2 regions of the Leisingera sp. ABD4_442 genome follow, and region 1 is predicted to be linked to the other one. Evidence: riboswitches for the same ligand, from Rfam matches in the RefSeq annotation. Region 1 holds a riboswitch; the other holds the start of a gene.
What was found. Region 1 has a riboswitch for thiamine pyrophosphate ahead of thiB (thiamine ABC transporter substrate binding subunit). Riboswitches for the same ligand answer to the same signal wherever they lie in the genome.
Positions count from the first base shown of each region.

Region 2: another riboswitch for thiamine pyrophosphate. It lies ahead of thiD (bifunctional hydroxymethylpyrimidine kinase/phosphomethylpyrimidine kinase); the one in region 1 lies ahead of thiB (thiamine ABC transporter substrate binding subunit).

Region 1 covers NZ_JBSWYB010000005.1:136,766-141,622, reverse strand. The annotation lists gene ACXAHG_RS06500 (AAA family ATPase) at 1-101, opposite strand, end outside; gene aroC (chorismate synthase) at 188-1,288, opposite strand; TPP riboswitch at 1,521-1,612, shown strand; gene thiB (thiamine ABC transporter substrate binding subunit) at 1,645-2,622, shown strand; gene ACXAHG_RS06485 (thiamine/thiamine pyrophosphate ABC transporter permease ThiP) at 2,598-4,154, shown strand; gene ACXAHG_RS06480 (thiamine ABC transporter ATP-binding protein) at 4,141-4,833, shown strand; gene ACXAHG_RS06475 (6,7-dimethyl-8-ribityllumazine synthase) at 4,830-4,857, opposite strand, start outside.
Region 2 covers NZ_JBSWYB010000059.1:5,225-10,081, reverse strand. The annotation lists gene ACXAHG_RS22655 (thiolase family protein) at 1-338, opposite strand, end outside; gene ACXAHG_RS22650 (AMP-binding protein) at 335-1,498, opposite strand; TPP riboswitch at 1,658-1,762, shown strand; gene thiD (bifunctional hydroxymethylpyrimidine kinase/phosphomethylpyrimidine kinase) at 1,810-2,622, shown strand; gene ACXAHG_RS22640 (ABC transporter substrate-binding protein) at 2,684-3,619, shown strand; gene tenA (thiaminase II) at 3,616-4,299, shown strand; gene ACXAHG_RS22630 (ABC transporter ATP-binding protein) at 4,296-4,857, shown strand, end outside.

The DNA.
Region 1 (4,857 bases):
TTGCCTGCCCCGTTGGCGCCGCTCACCACGGTGAGCTGCTCCAGCGGCAGGGTTGCATCGCGGATCGAGCGGTAGCCGGAGATGGCCAGGGTAATCAGCATGGCGAAGGACCGGATGTGAAAAGCGCTGTGCAAAACCTGCTTGGTTTTGCAGCGCTTCGCAACAGGTCCCGTCAGGCATCAACTGTTCAGCCGATATGGCCCTGGTTTTCGCCGATCTGGCCGCGGTGCAGCAGCAGGTGGTCCAGGATCACGCAGGCCATCATCGCCTCTGCCACTGGCACCGCGCGGATGCCGACGCAGGGGTCGTGGCGGCCCTTGGTGATCACCTCGGTCGCGGAGCCGTCCTTGCGGATCGACTGGCGCGGAGTGAGGATCGAGGAGGTTGGCTTTACCGCAAAGCGCACCACAACATCCTGCCCGGTGGAAATGCCGCCGAGGATGCCGCCGGCGTGGTTGGAGGAATACTCGGGTCCGTTTTCGCCCATGAAGATCTCATCGGCGTTTTCCGAGCCCTTGAGGCGCGCGGCATTCATGCCTTCGCCAATTTCCACGCCTTTTACAGCGTTGATCGACATCATCGCGGCGGCCAGGTCGGTGTCCAGCTTGCCATAGACCGGCGCGCCGATGCCTGCGGGGACATTGCGCGCGACAACTTCAACAACTGCCCCGACCGAGTCATGCGCCTTGCGCAGGGCTTGCAGGTAGTCTTCCCATTCCTGCACTGCGCCTGCGTCGGGGATCCAGAAATCATTCTTCTCAATTGCGTCCCAGTCGAACCGGCTGCGGTCGATCTCCAGCTCGCCCATTCGGGTCATGTAGCCCTTGATCTCCAGCCCGGGCGCCAGCGCCTTGATTGCTTCACGTGCAACACCGCCGGCCGCCACCCGCGCCGCGGTCTCGCGTGCGGAGGAGCGGCCGCCGCCGCGGTAATCGCGGTTGCCGTATTTCTGGAAATAGGTGATGTCGGCGTGGCCCGGGCGGAAGGTCTGGGAAATCTCGCCGTAATCCTTGGACCGCTGGTCGGTGTTCTCGATCATCAGCTGTACGGGCGTGCCGGTGGTCATGCCGTCGAACACGCCGGACAGGATCTTGACCGCGTCCGGCTCATTGCGCTGGGTGGTGTTCTTGTTCTGGCCGGGACGGCGCTTGTCGAGCCACTGCTGCAGCATTTCCGGCGCCAGCGGCACGTTCGGCGGGCAGCCGTCGACGGTGGCGCCAAGCGCAGGCCCGTGGCTTTCGCCCCAGGTGGTGACGCGGAAGAGGTGTCCAAAGCTGTTCATCGACATGAGGCGCGGTCTCCTTTGCGGGACGTGCTTAGCGGGCAGGGGCCTGTGCCTCAAGCGGATTCCTCTGCGGCAAAGGCGAGAGGGGGCGCTGCCCCCGCCGCCTGGGGCGGCTCCCCCGGGATATTTTCTGCCAGAAGAACACGGGATCGGCGCGGGCAGCGGTCCAGTTTGCATGGACCGTAGGTCCTGACGGGGCTTTGGCTTGTCTTTGCTGCGGCTGGGGCATAATGTTCGCGCCACCTCGGGGTGCGCGCAGGCGCTGAGATGACACCCGTTGAACCTGAACCGGATCACACCGGCGGAGGGAAGGTACTGGACAGCCTCCACCCTTGCCCAAAGCCGCAAAGGAGGATGGCATGAAACATCTTGCATTTGCAGCGGGACTGCTCGGCGCCTCGGCAGCCTTTGCCGAGACGCCCGAACTGGTCGTTTATACCTATGACAGCTTTGTTTCCGACTGGGGGCCGGGGCCTGCGGTGGAGAAAGCGTTTGAGGAAGTGTGCGGCTGCGACCTGAAACTGGTTGGAGCGGGCGACGGTGCTGCGCTTTTGGCGCGGGTCAAGCTGGAGGGCGCGCGGTCGGACGCGGACGTGGTGCTGGGGCTGGATACCAACCTGACCGCGGCGGCCAAAGAAACCGGGTTGTTTGCAGAGCATTCGGTCAGCGCCGAGTTTGCGCTGCCGGTGGAGTGGAACGACGCGACCTTTGTGCCTTATGACTGGGGCTACTTCGCCTTTGTGCACAACGCTGATGCCGCAGCGCCCGCGGACTTCAAGGCGCTGGCCGCCAGCGACACCAAGATCGTCATTCAGGATCCGCGCTCCTCGACCCCCGGCCTGGGCCTGCTGCTGTGGGTCAAGGCCGCCTATGGCGACGAGGCGCCGGAGATTTGGAAGGGGCTCTCTGACAACGTCGTGACCGTGACCAAGGGCTGGTCCGAGGCTTATGGCATGTTCCTGGAAGGCGAGGCCGACATGGTGCTCTCCTACACCACATCGCCCGCTTATCACCTGATTGCCGAGGAAGACGGCTCCAAGGCGGCGGCGGCCTTTGACGAGGGGCATTACATGCAGGTGGAAGTGGCCGGCAAGCTGGCGAACAGCGATCAGCCGGAGCTGGCGGATCAGTTCCTGGCCTTCATGGTGTCGGACGCGTTCCAGTCGATCATCCCGACCACCAACTGGATGTACCCGGCGGTGACCCCGGCGGCAGGCCTGCCGGAAGGATTCGGCACCCTGATCGCGCCTGAAAAATCGCTGCTGCTGAGTGAAGCTGAAGCGGCAGAGGTGCGCGATGCGGCGCTGGGCGAATGGCTGGACGCGCTCAGCCAGTAAGCGCCTTTCCCGGTATTAGCGCTGCCCTTTTGGTGGCTGCGCTGATATTGGGGACGCTGGGGGCTGTTGCGCTCAGGGCTGAGGCCGGCACCGGGTTTGGCGCCAGCGACTGGGCCGCGCTGCGGTTCACCCTGACCCAGGCGAGCCTGTCGGCGCTATTGAGTGTTGGCCTCGCCATTCCCGTCGCCCGCGCGCTGGCGCGGCGGCGGTTTCCGGGGCGGAGCCTGCTGATTGCGTTGTTGGGCGCGCCCTTCATTCTGCCTGTTATTGTGGCCATCCTGGGCCTGCTGGCGGTCTTTGGCCGGGCGGGCTGGCTGAGCCAGGTGCTGATTTCCCTAGGGTTAGAGCCTGTTCAGATCTACGGGCTGCACGGAGTGGTGCTGGCGCATGTGTTCTTCAATCTGCCGCTGGCGACGCGGCTGATCCTGCAGGGCTGGCAGGAGATCCCCGCCGAACGCTTCCGGCTGGCGGCGCAGCTGGATGCCGGGCCGCTGGCGATGTGGCGGCTGCTGGAAGGGCCGATGCTGCGGCGGGTGGCACCGGGGGCGCTGGCGGTTGTCTTTGCCATTTGCCTGTCGAGCTTTGCGGTGGCGCTGACCCTGGGCGGCGGGCCGAAGGCGACGACCATTGAACTCGCCATCTATCAGGCCTTTCGTTTTGACTTTGACCTGGGCCGCGCGGCGCTGCTGTCGGGTATGCAGCTGCTGCTGACCGGTGCCGCCGCGATGGTGGCGCTGCGGGTGTCGGCGGGTGAGGGCTTTGGCGCGGGCCTGGACCGGGCGGTGCGGCGCTGGGACGGGCAGGGCGGATTTGCGCGCTGCCTGGATGGGTTTTGGATTGCCCTGTCTGCCGCGTTTTTGCTGCTGCCGCTGGCGGCGATTGTGCTGGCGGGGATGCAGGGGCTGACAGATTTGAACAGCGGTGTTTGGCAGGCGGCGGGCAACTCCATTCTGGTTGCCGCGCTCAGCACCGTGATTCTGCTGATGCTGGCCCTGCCGATGGCCGCTGCGGCTGCTGCCGGGCGTAGCGGCATGAGCGAGCTGTCGGGTATCCTGGGGCTTGCGGCCTCGCCGCTGGTGATCGGCACCGGGCTGTTCATCCTGGTCTACCCCATTGCGGACCCTTTTGCGCTGGCGCTGCCGGTGACAGCGCTGGTCAATGCGGTGATGGCGCTGCCCTTTGCCATGCGCATTCTGGTGCCGCGTGCACGGGAGGTGCTGGGGCGCTATGGCCGCTTGTCGCTGTCGCTGGACATGCAGGGCTGGGCGTTTGTGCGCCGGGTCTACCTGCCGCGAATGCGGGCGCAGACCGGGTTTGCCGCAGGACTGGCCGCCGCCCTGTCGATGGGGGATCTGGGTGTGGTGGCGCTGTTTGCTGATCCGGAGTTCGCAACGCTGCCCTTACAAATCTACCGGCTGATGGGGGCCTACCGGATGGAGGCGGCGGCAGGGGCAGCACTGCTGCTGCTGCTGCTGTCGATGGGGGCGTTCTGGATTTTGGACCGCGGAGGGCGCTGGCATGCTGAGGCTTGAGACCTGCCGGATCATGAATGGCGATTACGCGGTGGAAGCGGATCTGGCGATCGCGCGCGGCGCTTGCGTGGCTGTGATCGGACCCTCCGGTGCCGGGAAATCGACGCTGGTGGAGGCGATTGCCGGTTTCCTCCCCGTCACCCGCGGGCGCATTTTGTGGAATGGCACGGACCTGACCCGCCAGGCGCCGGGCAAGCGGCCGGTGGCGATGCTGTTTCAGGACGGCAACCTGTTCCCGCATCTGACCGTGGCGCAGAATGTGGGCCTGGGGCTGCATGCGAACCTGCGGCTGAACGCGGCGGAGTGGGGCCGGGTAGAGGCCGCGCTGGCCCGTGTCGGGCTTGACGGCATGGGCACCCGCAAGCCTGCGGCGCTGTCGGGCGGGCAGCAAAGCCGGGTGGCGCTGGCGCGGGTGCTGGTGCAGGGGCGCGACATTCTGCTGCTGGATGAGCCCTTTGCCGCGCTGGGCCCGGCGCTGAAGGCTGAAATGCTGGATCTGGTGGCAGAGCTGGCGCGCGAAAGCGGCGCCACGGTGCTGATGGTCAGCCATGACCCGAACGACGCCCGCCGGATTGCGGATCAGGTGGTGCTGGTGGCGGAGGGAAGGGCGCATGAGCCGCAACAGACGGCGGAGCTGCTGGACAACCCGCCGCCTGCCTTGAAGGCGTATTTAGGTTAAGCGGCCAGTGCCGTTTCCCGCGTT
Region 2 (4,857 bases), on a different contig from region 1:
GCACCGCCGGCAATCACCACATCATGCAGCCCAGCACGGATCATCGCATCGCCAAGGATCACCGCATCCAGCCCGCCCGCGCATTGCCGGTCCAGGCTCAGGCCCGCAACACGCTCCGGCAGCCCCGCTGCCAGGGCGGCAATACGGGCAGGATTGCCCCCCGCTCCCAGGGCATTTGCCAGCACCAGCTCGCCTGCCTGCTCCGGTGCCAGGCCTGCCCTGGCCAGCACATCCTTGATCACAGGCGCCGCCAAATCATGCGGCAGACAGGCCCTGAAAGCGCCATTGCGCGGCGCAACCGCGCTGCGGCAGGCAGCGATTATAAAACTCCGGCTCACAGCACCCCCTCCTGCCACATCCGGGCAAGACGCTGCAGGTCCGGCTTCCCGGCCGGCAGCAGCGGCATCCTGTCTGTCTTGCGGATTTCCCGCGGCACAGCAGCGTCTCCCAAGGCAGCCCGGCAGGCCTTGCGCAGTGCGGCCCCGCTGCCGCCGCCCTGCACCACCGCCACGATCCGGTGCCCGCGCAGCGGATCTTCCAGCGCCAGCACCGCCGCAGCAGCAACACCGGGTTCCGCCAGCAGAACTGCCTCGACCGCCTCAGGAAAAACGTTCTGGTCCGCGACCGTCACCATACGGCTGCGCCGCCCCCGCAGGTACAAGTATCCGCCAGCATCCAGCACCCCGATTTCCCCGATTGACAGGAACCCATCGTCCCAGGCCGTCAGATCGCTGCTGCCTCCTTCATAGCCTTCAAACAGATACGGGCTTCTCACCCAGATCTCCCCGGCCTCCCCCGGCGCGCCGCCACCGCCAATCCGCACTTCAACCCCGGGATAGGCCTTGCCCACCGATCCTGGCGGCGTGCTGCCATCTGATACAGAGATGAAACTGGTCTCGGACGCGCCAAAGAACTCCAGCACCTGCGCCCCCGGAAACCGGTCCGCCAGGGCATTGCGCAGGGCCTCATCGAGCTTGCCACCGCCGCACATCACATGCCTGACGCCTTCGAAAACGCCCTTGGCTGCGCCGGTCAGCAGGCGCAGCTGGCTGGGCGTCGCATATAGCACTGTCACCCCGAATTGCCGGACCGCGGCGGCCTGCTGCACTAGGCTTTGCCTGGACAAAACCGCCAGCCCGCACCCCTGATGCAACGCTTCCACTGCCGCATACAGGCTGAGCGAATGCCCCAGATGCCCAAGCACGGCATAGACATCCTGCGGCCCTGCCGCCAGCAGCCGCGCATTGACAGCAAAGCTGGCGCGCCAGCTGGCCGGGCGGCGGCGGATCAGCTTTGGCGCTCCAGTCGAGCCGGAGCTTTCGCAATAGACCCGCTGCTTTTCGCCCGGCCCGTCCTGCAGCGGCCTGGAAGCCTGCGGCCCTGCCCGGAACGGTATTTTGCGGCCGATGCACCTCAACAGCACTTCAACACCCGCAGCCTCTGGCGTCAGGACGCGTGCAGATGGCGCAACTTGAAAACAATCCTCATCTCCTGCCACGGCAGCGCGCTTCCTTTCTGGCCTTCTCCTGCCCGGCGGCCTGCAGCCGGGACGGTGCCATCCAACTGAATTTTTCACCCAATGACCAGCGGTGCGGCTGGAAAAAACGGCGCCATCCCTGCGCGGCGTTGACGGAATGCAGCAGCCTTGTTATCCAGCCTGCAACCGTTGGGGTGCCCCGTTTGGGGCTGAGAGGCGCTGATGCGCTAACCCATCGAACCTGATCCGGGCAATACCGGCGTAGGGAACGGTCTCAAACCTGAAGACGTATTCCGTATGCGGTGCCCTTAATTTTTTTGGGGGGGGTGCCAATGGCCCATATTGCGTTGACTATTGCAGGATCCGACAGCGGCGGCGGCGCCGGGATCCAAGCGGATCTCAAGGCCATGTCGGCGCTGGGGGTGTACGGCGCCAGCGTCATCACCGCAGTTACCGCCCAGAACACCCGCCAGGTCACGGCGGTGCACGGGATCCCGCTGGATGTGGTCGCCGCACAGATCGATGCGGTTCTCAGCGATCTGGATGTGCGGGCCATCAAGATCGGTATGCTGGCCACGCCGCAGATCATCGAAACCGTCGCCACAGCTATCGCAGACTACCCTGGCCCGGTTGTCCTGGACCCGGTAATGGTGGCAAAATCCGGCGACGCCCTGCTGGCGCAGGAAGCCGTGGACACGCTGCGCCGGGAATTGCTGCCGCGCGCAAACTTGCTGACCCCCAACCTGCCGGAGGCCGCAACCCTTCTGAACGAGGCACCCGCAGACAATCCGGACAGGATGGCCGCGCAGGGGCTGGCTCTTTGCCGCACGGGCGCCAAGGCTGTCCTGATGAAAGGCGGCCACAGCACCGGCAGCACCTGCCATGATTTTCTGATCTCGGCTGACGGTGTCATCGCCGAATTCACCGCCCCGCGCCTGCTGACGGCCAACACCCACGGCACCGGCTGCACCCTGTCCTCTGCCATTACCGCGGGCCTTGCCAAAGGCCTAACGCTGGCCCAGGCCGCCACCGAAGCCCACGCCTACCTTCAAGGTGCAATTGCTGCCGCTGACGGGCTTGGGGTGGGCCAAGGCCACGGCCCTGTCCACCACTTCCACCGCCAATGGCCTGCCGCTTGCCGCTGACAGATCCGGCCGGCCAAACACCCTTCGCCCCCCGAATGTGAACACAAAGGAAACGCCTTCCATGAAAAGACTTGCAACCGTACTGGCCCTTCTGGCCGCTACCCCCGCCGCAGCCCAGGACAAGATGACCCTGCTTTTGGACTGGTTCATCAACCCCGATCACGGGCCGGTCATCGTAGCGCAGGAACAGGGGTATTTTGCCGAACAGGGTTTGGAGGTGGAGATCGTGCCGCCTGCAGACCCCTCTGCCCCGCCGCGCCTGGTGGCCGCCGGCCAGGCGGATCTGGCGGTTTCCTATCAGCCGCAACTGCATCTTCAGATCCACGAGGGCCTGCCGCTGAAAAGGGTTGGGACCCTGGTTGCCACCCCGCTCAACTGCCTGCTTGTCCTTGAGGACGGCCCGATCAAATCCCCCGCCGACCTGAAGGGCAAGAAGATCGGCTTCTCTGTTGCCGGGGTCGAAGAGGCTGTCCTGGGAACGGTTCTGGGCAAGCACGGCGTTGCCCTGGACGACGTCGAGATGATCAACGTGAACTTCTCCCTGTCGCCTTCGCTGATGAGCGGCCAAGTCGATGCGGTGATCGGGGCGTACCGTAACTTCGAGCTGAACCAGATGGACATCGAGGGCCGCCCCGGCACCTGCTTTTATATTGAGGAGGAAGGCGTGCCCTCCTATGACGAGCTGATCTATGTTGCCAATCCCGAAACCATGGACGCAGGCAAGGTCGAGCGCTTCCTGGCTGCAACCGAAAAGGCCACCCAGTTCATCGTCAACAACCCGCAGAAAAGCTGGGAAATCTTCTCGGGCACGTCACCTGAACTGCAAGATGAACTGAACGCCCGCGCCTGGGCCGACACCCTGCCCCGCTTTGCGCTGCGCCCGGCCGGGTTTGACGCCGGCCGCTATGAACGGTTCGAGGCGTTCCTTCAAGAAAAAGGCATGATCAGCAGCACCAATGCGGTGGAGGCCATCACCATCGACGTGACCGCGAAATGAGCGCGGCTCCGGATTATGGCCGCGCTTTCGGGCTGATGCGGGCGGCGGCTGGCGATCTGTGGCGCGACTACACCCGCCATGCCTTTGTCGAAGGCCTGCGCGACGGTTCGCTCCCGCGCGAAGCCTTCCTGCACTACCTGCGTCAGGACTACGTGTTCCTGGTCCACTTCTCCCGCGCCTGGGCGCTGGCGGTGGTCAAGGCCGAAACCCACGCGGAAATGCTGGCCGCCTCGGCCACAGTCAACGCGCTGATCAGCGAGGAGATGAAGCTGCATATCAGCATCTGTGCAGAGGCAGGCATCCCGCAGGAGGAACTGTTCGCCACCCCCGAACGCCCCGGCAACCTGGCCTATACCCGCTATGTGCTGGAGGCGGGCTACTCCGGCGATTTCCTGACCCTGCTGGCAGCACTTGCCCCCTGTGTCATGGGGTACGGTGAAATCGGCGCACGGCTGTCTCAGGAAGCAACCAGCGATACCTACAGCGCCTGGATCTGCACCTATGCCGGGGCGGAGTACCAGCAGGTTTGCCTCGATACCGGCGTCCTGCTGGACAGCGCCCTGGAACGGCGGCTAGGGGCAAGCTATGACCAGCTGCCGGTCTGGCAGTCCCTGTGCCGGGCATTCTCCACTGCCACAGAACTTGAGGCCGGGTTCTGGCAGATGGGCCTGGAGCCATGACACCGGCGCCCGGGATCACTGTTGCGGGCAGTGCCAGCATCGGCGGCGCACGGCTGTTTGCGCCGCTGAAACTGGATCTGCCCGCCGGACAGTGGACCTGCCTTCTGGGCGGCTCGGGCACCGGAAAGACAACCCTGCTCCGGCTGATCGCCGGGCTGCAGACAGGGGCGGACTTTAACGGCACGATCTCTGCGTCGGACGGCTCCGATCCCGCCCCGCGCGTGGCCTACATGGCACAAAGCGACCTGCTGCTGCCCTGGGCCACCGTCACCCGGAATATCGCTCTCGGCGCCAGGCTGCGCGGCGGCAAGGGCGACCCTGCCCGTTTGCAGCATCTGCTAGAACGGGTGCAGCTGACAGACCATGCGCACAAGAAACCTGCCGCGTTGTCCGGTGGCCAGCGCCAGCGGGTGGCGCTTGCGCGCACCCTGATGGAAGACAAACCCGTCATCCTGCTGGACGAACCCTTTTCTGCACTGGATGCGCAAACCAGGGCTGACATGCAGGATCTTGCCGCCGAATTGCTGCAGGACCGTACTGTTCTGCTGGTCACCCACG